Regions from separate parts of the Halobacillus seohaensis genome, predicted to be linked through region 1. Evidence: riboswitches for the same ligand, from Rfam matches in the RefSeq annotation. Region 1 holds a riboswitch; each other region holds the start of a gene.

Region 1 (3,111 bases):
TTCCTATAATCATTCCTAGTATTGCGATTAACTTTTTCATAATAAAATCCCCCTGTTTATTGTCTTCGTATTTTTCTTGATAATAAATTTCCGAGTGTTTGAAGTCCTTGTACAATGATTACAAGTAAAATGACAGTAATGATCATAATATCTGTTTCAAAACGCTGGTAACCATAGGATATGGCTAAATCACCTAGGCCCCCACCTCCAACAAAGCCTGCCATCGCTGATGCACCGACTAATCCAATCGTTGCAATAGTTAAATTTAACACGATTGAACTTAAAGCTTCTGGCAAGTACACGCGTATAATAATTTGCCACGGAGAAGCTCCCATAGCCTCTGCCGCTTCAACAACACCTGACTTTACTTCCAACAAACTACTCTCTACTAGCCTTGCAATATAAGGACCTGAAAATAATACTAACGGCACTACTGCAGCTGCTGTCCCTATGGATGACCCAACTATAAATCTGGTTAGTGGCAAAATAGCTACTAGTAATATAATGAAGGGAATTGAACGGAAAAAATTTATAATTGTGCTTATCCCTTTAAAAACCACATTATTCTGAACGAGTCCACCTTTTCGCGTAACGACTAGTAGAATTCCGAGTGGAACCCCTATTAATGTCGCAGCGAATAAAGAAATACCTACCATAATTAATGTTTCATTAGTTGCTTGTAAGATTCGCGGCCAAAATTCTGCTAGATCAACCTGCATCTGCTTCCACCTCCTGTACGGTTACTGAACGTTGAATATATTCTAGTGCTCTGAAGATCTCTTTCTCTTCCCCTTGCAATTCAACAACTAGCTGTCCAAATGGAATTCCTTGAAGTTCAGTAATTTGCCCAAATAGAACATTCACTTCTACTTGATACCTTTTAGAAACTTGGGAAAAGATTGGCTGACTAGCCTTTTCTTTTACAAAAGTGAGGCGGTAAATATGTCGTCCGCCTCCACGTTCTTCTATTCCTGAAAGTATAGAAGGAGGAAGTTCATTTTCCATGACTGACCTAACAAAGTTTTTAGTTGTCGAGTGTTGTGGGTTAGAGAACAAGTCAAAAATAGATCCTTGTTCGATGACACAACCACTTTCCATGACAGCAATCCGATCACAAACTTCTCGAACTGCATTCATTTCATGAGTAATCATTAATATCGTAAGGTTATATTCATCACGAACTCTTTTTAGCAGTTCGAGGATTGACTTCGTTGTTTCTGGATCAAGTGCCGATGTTGCTTCATCACATAGTAATATATCTGGTGAAGTAGCCAATGCACGAGCAATGCCCACTCTTTGTTTCTGGCCACCTGATAACTCATCAGGATACTGGTGTGCTTTATCGGAAAGCCCTACAAATTCTAAAATCTCATCAACTCTTGCTTGTACCTTTTTCTTTGGAGTTCCTGAAATAATCAGAGGAAAAGCAACATTATGTAGAACTGTTTTTGACTCTAATAGATTGAAATGTTGGAAGATCATCCCAATGCGTTTGCGGACTTTTCTAAGTTCTGGCTTTGATAATTGTGACAGATCCTCGCCGTCGACTAATATACTCCCTTCTGAAGGCCTTTCTAAAAGGTTTACCAGTCGAACGAGTGTACTTTTCCCAGCTCCGCTAAACCCAATCACCCCAAAAATTTCGCCTTTGTTAATGGTTAGATTTACACGATCAACTGCTCGTAAATCACTCCCATTATGTTGATATATTTTCGAAACTTCATCGAACTGAATCATCTTAATCCCCCTTGTCTACACAAAAAAGCCCCTCTTCTTGAAAAATAAGAAGAGGGGCTTTCGAATCTAAATAGAAAACCAACTCTCCTCATCTTTCAAGTGCACATGCACCTGCTGGAGTTGGCACAGTTTCTAATGAACATATTCATTAGTCCCGCTGCCGAGGTTTCAAAGGGCCAGTCCCTCCACCTCTCTAGATAAGAAGATAAGCTTATTCGTTTTTTTTGATGTGATTAATCATAATATAGATATTCACTTCATGTCAATTTATTTTTTAAAAATTCACATTAGAACCAGGACATACCAACAAATCAAATAAACATTATATATATCAGCACATTTTTCCCGAAAGCTAGGGGGTTGTCTTAACACCTTTATCAAGATTACATAAGATATAGTGTAACACCACTTTAATAAGGAAGGAGTTTGAGTTCATATGGGATGCAATCGAAACAACAACGTGGCCAGGATTTCTAACAATAGACGGAACCGTAATAGCGTCGCTGGGGTTTCTAATAACAGACGGAACCGTAACAACGTAGCTGGGGTCTCTAATAACAAAGGAAACAGTAACAGCATAGCGGGCATTTCTAATAACAGTGGGAACTGCAACAGCGTTGCTGGTACTTCTAATAACAGACGGAATCGCAACAACGTAGCTGGTATTTCCGATAATAACTTTAAAGTTCCAGTAAGATCTTATATTGATGGCGAAGATTTTTGCCGTGCTGTAAACCGCTGTTTAAGAGATGATAGAGTTGCTGGTGCAGAGAATACTAGACGTCGAAATCTGTTTGATGGATGGGATTCTTGGTTTTAAGTCTAAGTCATAAGGTAAGATTCTACAGATACAGTAGTTTTTAAAAAAGGTATGGTTTTCAGAGACGTGTATTCAGGGTCCACGATTATCTAAAAAATTGTGAAATCTAGCGCGTCTTTTTTTACGTCCTCTACATAGGTTACGTAAGTTACGTAATAAAGATTAAAATTCTGAATGTCTCTCCTAAAACTAAAGCTATGTTAAACGACCGAATTTGAAATATCATCAAGCATCGAAATGTGAATCTCTTAAACCACACTCTATGTAGAGTGTGGTTTAAGAGTGTTGTACTAAGACCTTGTTGGTTTTCTGTGGTTATCCCAATAAAATATTACCGGTGTGCCTTAATTATAACGGACGTCCATAATAGGAAAATACGGGTAACTAATAGCTGTAAAATAAGATGAAGAAATTACGATCATTAGATAGAACAGAAAAATCACATCAAACTTCGAAAAACCCAACCGATAGAAGTAAGTACGATTTACAGTATTAGAAAAACGCTTCGCTTCCATTGCCACTGCAATCCGATAAGCTCTTCTAATACTTTGGGA
Region 2 (3,111 bases), on a different contig from region 1:
ATTCTAGCTACGATTATACCATCTATCACGATTTTAATTCTGCTATTAACATTCTTAAATAGCTTCCGTAATCAGGCTTGGGTTAATGGAATGACTCAAGCTGTTGTTCCTGTAGTAGGAGTGATGTTAGCTACCTTAACGTATGATTTTCTGAAAAAGTCTAAAGCAAATCTCGGGATATGGATGACCATCATTTTAGGTTTAGCCTCACTACTATTAATTGAGTGGGTGGGTATACACCCCGGAATTGTCATTTTTGCCCTATTACTGTTTGCCTTACTAAGGCCGATGAAGAAGTCTGGTACACAACCTAAAAGTAAGGAGTCTTCCCTATGATTTACTGGAAAATATTCGTAGCATTTTTCATCCCGGGAATTGTTGGTTATGGTGGGGGGCCTGCTTCGATTCCGCTTGTAGAAAATGAGGTGGTTGGCCGATTTGAATGGTTATCTGTGAATGAATTTAGTGAAATGTTAGCGATGGCTAATGCCTTGCCGGGTCCTATTGCTACAAAGATGGCCGGTTTTATTGGTTATGAACAAGCTGGATTACTTGGTGCTTTTATTGGAGTATTTGCGACAGTCGCCCCTTCTCTTATTCTTATGATCGCCTTACTTAGTTTGTTAAATAAGTTTAAAGGATCACCACGTGTGAAAACGATGACAGCGTTGATCCGTCCGTCTATCGCTATTTTGTTAGGTGTAATGGCATATCAATTTTTTCAATCATCCTATGTGTCAGCGGGTATGCTTCAAACTATTTTTCTAATTGTGGCTAGCTTCATTCTTTTGGAAAAAGTGAAGGTACATCCTGCATTCGTAATTGCGGGCTCCCTACTATATGGGGCTGTTTTTCTTGGAAGATAGTTGATTGAAACATTTTGCTCATCCCTTTCGTATATAAATAAATACAAGAATCGAAAGGGGACTTTTTGTGAGCAATTATTCTATTGATGAATTCATAAGACAGACGAAACAAGATGCAACAGAAAATGACTATTTTGAATTAGAAACACCGCGTATATTAGAAGTTAATCTAATGGATCAAGTATGGGCCAAAGCAGGCTCGATGATATCTTATAATGGTGGAATAAAGTTTGAACGCGAAGGGGTACTAGAGCACGGTGTTGGACGAATGTTCAAAAAGGCGTTTTCTGGTGAAGGCAGTTCTCTTATGAAAGCCTCAGGAACCGGTCGATTATACTTAGCGGATCAAGGCAAAAAAATTACCATCTTTGATTTAGACAATGAATCGCTCACAGTGAATGGAAATGATTTATTAGCTTTCGAGCCAGGGATAAACTGGGACATTAAATTAATGAAGAAAGTTGCGGGGATGATGTCGGGGGGATTGTTTAACGTGACGTTGGAAGGCAGTGGAAAGGTAGCTATCACTTCCCACTATGAGCCCCTTACGTTACTTGTTCGTCCAGGGGATTCAATTATAACTGATCCTAACGCTACCGTAGCTTGGTCTGGCCATTTACAGCCGGAATTCCGCACAGATATTAGTTTTAAAACGTTTATTGGCCGTGGTAGCGGAGAGTCGATTCAAATGGAATTCAAAGGTGAAGGATTTGTTATTGTCCAACCATTTGAAGAAGTGTACACATCAGGTAAGTGAACATTATAAATATTTTTTAAAAAAATGAAACATTCATCTTTACTTCGAGTTCAAAACGTTGTACTATATATAATAACTTAAAAATTAATAACGGAAACTTCTTATCCAGAGAGGCGGAGGGACTGGCCCTTTGATGCCCGGCAACCATCGATTCAATCTTTATTGATTGAAAAAGAACGGTGCCAATTCCTGTAGAATGGTTAAACATTCTAAGAGATGAGAGGATCGTACGGAATATTACGACCCCTTTTCTTATACTGGATAAGAAAAGGGGTCTTTGGTTTATAAAAACCGTCAAACTCTCTTAGGAAGAAGTTGCGTTAACAAGAAAGGGAAGATGACAATGGCAACAGCAATTTTTGGAGCAGGATGTTTTTGGGGAGTCGAAGCTTTTTTTGAAAGATTCGAAGGAATTAATCATACAAGAGTTGGATATATCGGGGGACACTTGCCAAACCCTACTTATGAACAGGTGAAAACTGGAGCCACTGGACATGCAGAAGCTATACGTATAGAGTATGACCCTAATATTATAACGTATGGTGGACTTGTGAATATCTTCTTTGAAGCTCATGATCCAACTTCAAGAAACAAACAAGGGATTGATGAAGGTCATCAGTATCGCTCTGCAATTTTTTATCAGGAAGAAACAGAAAAAGCTATCAGCAACGAAAAAATTAATCAGTGGACAAATAAAGGGATATTTAAGCGTCCAATTGTTACAGAAGTTACACCTGCCAGTACTTTTTATGAAGCAGAAGAGTATCATCAAAAATATTCACAAAAGAATGGATCCTTTGCTTGTGGGATCGGTTAATTGAATTAAATTAAATCTTTCCTTTAACGAGGAGAGATTTTTTTGAGTTTATAGGAATAGTGAATGTATGGAAAATGAAAAATCCAGCACCTCTTCTAGTCAAGGTGCTGGATTTCTAAATTTTTAATCCAAGGCCGAGTTAACTTCTCGATTTAACCGTTTCATTTTATCTTTGATTACAGAGGTATCGGCAAATAAATCATGAATACCTTGATGTTTTCTTGTGAAAATAACAACGAGATATGGCAAACCCAAAACAGCCATACTGATGTACCTTCCGATAAGTTCTCTAAAGATAATTTGACTTGTAGAGAGGCTATCACCTTTTAGCGATTCAACAGATAAACCTAAACTCATTTTTCCTAGTGTGGCTCTAAAAAAGAAGGTCATTAAGATGAAGTAGAGAAAGAATACAAGGGATTGAGTTATATTAGCTGCACTTAACAGGTCGATCCAAAGCTTAGCATCCGATAAGTTCGTTAATTGGAGTAATGGTCTTGTGATGATAGAATTCAGGCTCCAAATGACGAGAAGATCAATGATATAAGCAAAGAACCGAGGAATGAAACCCGCATATACGATACGGTGAATTTCATTTAAGTTCGCTGTCACAGCCTTGTTTAAATGGTTCGGCGTTTGTGTTGATTCTACTGTATCCATCTAATCTCCTC
Region 3 (3,111 bases), on a different contig from region 1:
AGATGCCGGAGTGCAGGAAAAAATAACATCAGAACAGTTATCTGCAACGGTAGGATCTGGGTAGTTCACAAAAGCGCCTGTTTCCCAAGGTTCTACCTCTATGACAACTTCATTGGGACAATTTATGGTAGGTGTTTTTGTTTGGTTATAAATTTTAATGAACTGAAGAATAAGAGGTACACCTTTTTGGGGAGCATCTTCTACCAATAAAACGAGAGCTCCTTCTTCTACATAATAAACCGTAGAAGGTTGTAACATTCCATTTATATAGAGGTTTATATAAGAAACGCAAGCTGGATCTAAGATTCCTACACTACCATATCCCTCTAATTCATCCTGATTTGTATAAGTCTTTTTAACTCCGTCAGAAATTGTTATATATTCAAGTGTTTCTGCTTTTAAAACCATTTTTTACTCACCCCCGTTCCCTTTCTTTAACTAATTGAAAAAAAGAATGGTGAAAACCTCCTACTTTAATTGTAGGAGATTCTCTGCTGCCTTTTTAACTAGAATTCATTTTTAGTTTACAGTAAATTCTATCATGACCGGAACACCAGCATTTTGGGAGGCTCCATCAAGAATAGTTAGAGTCGTACCATCGAAAGTCGAATCTCCATCTAGTTGAGGGATCCCATTTAAATAAAGGTTATAGGATACATAAGAAGTTGGGAAGGCTGTTAATCCAGTGTCTGGAGTAGTATCAGCAAAAACAAAAGTAAGGTCATCTACAGCGATGGTTCCATCTCCTATAGTTGAAGCGAATCTCTCAGAATCGAGAAAGGGTTTAATTATAGCCATTAAATCTCACCTCCTTTTTATAATAGATGCGAAAACTCGAAAATTGTATAAGCATTTTACTTAGAAAAATTGACGCGATTTTAGTTTAAGAAGAGTCATTGCTTAATTATTTAGTACCTTAGCATTCTATTTTTACTAAAGAGATAGACTAATAAGCTTCGATTAATATTATAGAGAAAATCAATAGGTAATTGACATATCAATGCAAAATTTGTTATTATACAATTTATCAGATTAATCTTAATTTATTGAAAATTTAACCTTGCTCATATAAAGTTAAAAATTAAAAACTTGTTTTTCTTATCAAGAGAGGTGGAGGGACTGGCCCTTTGAAGCCTCGGCAACAAACTTTGTAAAAGAGTTGTGCTAATTCCAGCAAGCATGTTAAATGCTTGGGAGATAAGAAGAGAGAACAGAACACATAGGTATGTTCCGTAAACCTCTTCTTAATTTAGAAGAGGTTTTTTGCTTGATTTAAGGTCTTTTTTAATAAAAAACCAAACATAAAAAGGAAAGAAGGAATTCACATGTCCATTACCTTAACCAAAGCACCATTTAAAGCAGATCACGTTGGAAGTCTACTTCGACCAGACAATCTACACAAAGCCAGAAAAGAATTTAAAGAAGGAGAAATTTCGGCTGATGAATTACGAGAGGTGGAAACAAAGGAAATACAGCGTATTGTTGATAAGCAAATTGAAATTGGATTAGATGTAGTTACTGATGGCGAATTCAGACGAACATGGTTTCACTTAGACTTTTTGGAGCACTTAAATGGAATTGAAGGGTATGTCCCTGAACAAGGATATAAATTTGAAGGCATAGAGACGGAAAAGTATGATGTTCGAAATACAGGAAAAATATCCTTTAACCCCGATCATCCTTTCATAAAGGATTTTATTGATTTGAACAAAATTGTAGACGGTCGTGCTGTTGCGAAACAGACCATACCTAGTCCCAACCAGCTTTTTAACGCCGGGATATTTAACGAAAATGTTTACTCGGATCTTGAGGAATATGCGAATGATATTATTCAAGCGTATCAAGATGCCATACAATCATTTTATGATGCAGGCGTACGTTATTTGCAGCTGGATGATGTATATATTGCTGGGCTGTCTTCGCCACAAATTCCATTTAATGATGGAAACTATTCAAGAGATGTATTAATTGATTTATCATTACGAGTGATAAACGGTGTTTTGGAAAACAAACCCGAAGATTTAGTAGTAACTACACACTTATGTCGTGGTAACTATCAATCCACGTGGGCCTTTGAAGGAAGTTATGAACTTATAGCACCAACGTTATTAGCAAAAGAGAAAGTGGATGGTTTCTTTTTGGAGTATGATGATGAGCGATCAGGAAGTTTCAAACCATTAGAACATATTCCGAATGGCGGAGCTAAAGTGGTGCTGGGTGTTATCACCTCTAAAACTGGAGAATTAGAAGACAAGGAAACGATTAAGGCACGTATTAAGGAAGCATCAAAATACGTCCCACTTGACCAATTATGCTTAAGTCCTCAATGTGGGTTTGCTTCCACACACCATGGTAATAAGCTGACGGAAGAACAACAGTGGGATAAGTTGAAATTTGTTGTTAATGTAGCAAAAGAAATTTGGGGTTAAATAAAATAAAAATGAGCTCTGATCGAATGGATCAGGGCTCATTTTTATTTATCGGTTCAATTTAATTTTTGCTTGTTGCTTCTGAAAATCAACATCTTTATAATACGTGTTTTTCACTAATAGATTAGGTCCTAAGCACTTAGCAGCGGGACAATGACAATTCAATGCTGCAGCTGTTTTCGAGTTCATCCAATGTGCATAAGCATCTGGTAAAGAGGTGTCTTGTATGTTTCCTAATCCAGGTTCATCGCCAAAATCTGTTACGATGATCTCTCCTGAGAAGATATTGACATTTAAGCGAGAACGTCCATCTGGATCATTTCGTACTGTGACTTTAGGTGCTTGGTCAAGCTTTTTCAGCATGTTTAAATCCTCTTGCGCGGAGTTACATGGATAAAACGGTAAGGTGCCAAATAACATCCATACGTTTGGGTCACGGTGATCTACCAATTGATTAATTCCTTCACGCATTTCTTCAAGACTCAATGTTTCTAGGTTACTCGCGAAATCTACAGGATACATAGGGTGAATCTCATGTCTGGCACATCCCATCTCTAATACGTGATCGTGAATTTCTAGTAGATGAGGGAAGGTACGCTTATTGAGCATGGTTTCAGCTGAAACCATTACACCTTCTTTTGATAATCGTTGACTATTTTCCACAATCCGATCAAAGTAGTTA

The links. Region 1 has a riboswitch for S-adenosylmethionine ahead of ACFQIC_RS16945 (methionine ABC transporter ATP-binding protein). Riboswitches for the same ligand answer to the same signal wherever they lie in the genome.
Region 2: it holds a riboswitch for S-adenosylmethionine, as region 1 does, so the genes downstream of both, msrA (peptide-methionine (S)-S-oxide reductase MsrA) here and ACFQIC_RS16945 (methionine ABC transporter ATP-binding protein) in region 1, are expected to answer to the same signal.
Region 3: it holds a riboswitch for S-adenosylmethionine, as region 1 does, so the genes downstream of both, ACFQIC_RS15245 (5-methyltetrahydropteroyltriglutamate--homocysteine S-methyltransferase) here and ACFQIC_RS16945 (methionine ABC transporter ATP-binding protein) in region 1, are expected to answer to the same signal.

The regions. Positions count from the first base shown of each region.
Region 1 is NZ_JBHSZV010000047.1:144,333-147,443, forward strand. It holds gene ACFQIC_RS16935 (MetQ/NlpA family ABC transporter substrate-binding protein) at 1-40, opposite strand, end outside; gene ACFQIC_RS16940 (methionine ABC transporter permease) at 57-719, opposite strand; gene ACFQIC_RS16945 (methionine ABC transporter ATP-binding protein) at 709-1,737, opposite strand; SAM riboswitch class I at 1,823-1,941, opposite strand; gene ACFQIC_RS16950 (hypothetical protein) at 2,174-2,557, shown strand; gene ACFQIC_RS16955 (energy-coupling factor transporter transmembrane component T family protein) at 2,902-3,111, opposite strand, start outside.
Region 2 is NZ_JBHSZV010000020.1:90,951-94,061, reverse strand. It holds gene ACFQIC_RS08865 (chromate transporter) at 1-336, shown strand, start outside; gene ACFQIC_RS08860 (chromate transporter) at 333-866, shown strand; gene ACFQIC_RS08855 (AIM24 family protein) at 934-1,623, shown strand; SAM riboswitch class I at 1,722-1,846, shown strand; gene msrA (peptide-methionine (S)-S-oxide reductase MsrA) at 1,967-2,440, shown strand; gene ACFQIC_RS08845 (RDD family protein) at 2,564-3,100, opposite strand.
Region 3 is NZ_JBHSZV010000040.1:10,382-13,492, reverse strand. It holds gene ACFQIC_RS15255 (DUF4183 domain-containing protein) at 1-408, opposite strand, end outside; gene ACFQIC_RS15250 (DUF4183 domain-containing protein) at 520-798, opposite strand; SAM riboswitch class I at 1,096-1,204, shown strand; gene ACFQIC_RS15245 (5-methyltetrahydropteroyltriglutamate--homocysteine S-methyltransferase) at 1,326-2,429, shown strand; gene yfkAB (radical SAM/CxCxxxxC motif protein YfkAB) at 2,478-3,111, opposite strand, start outside.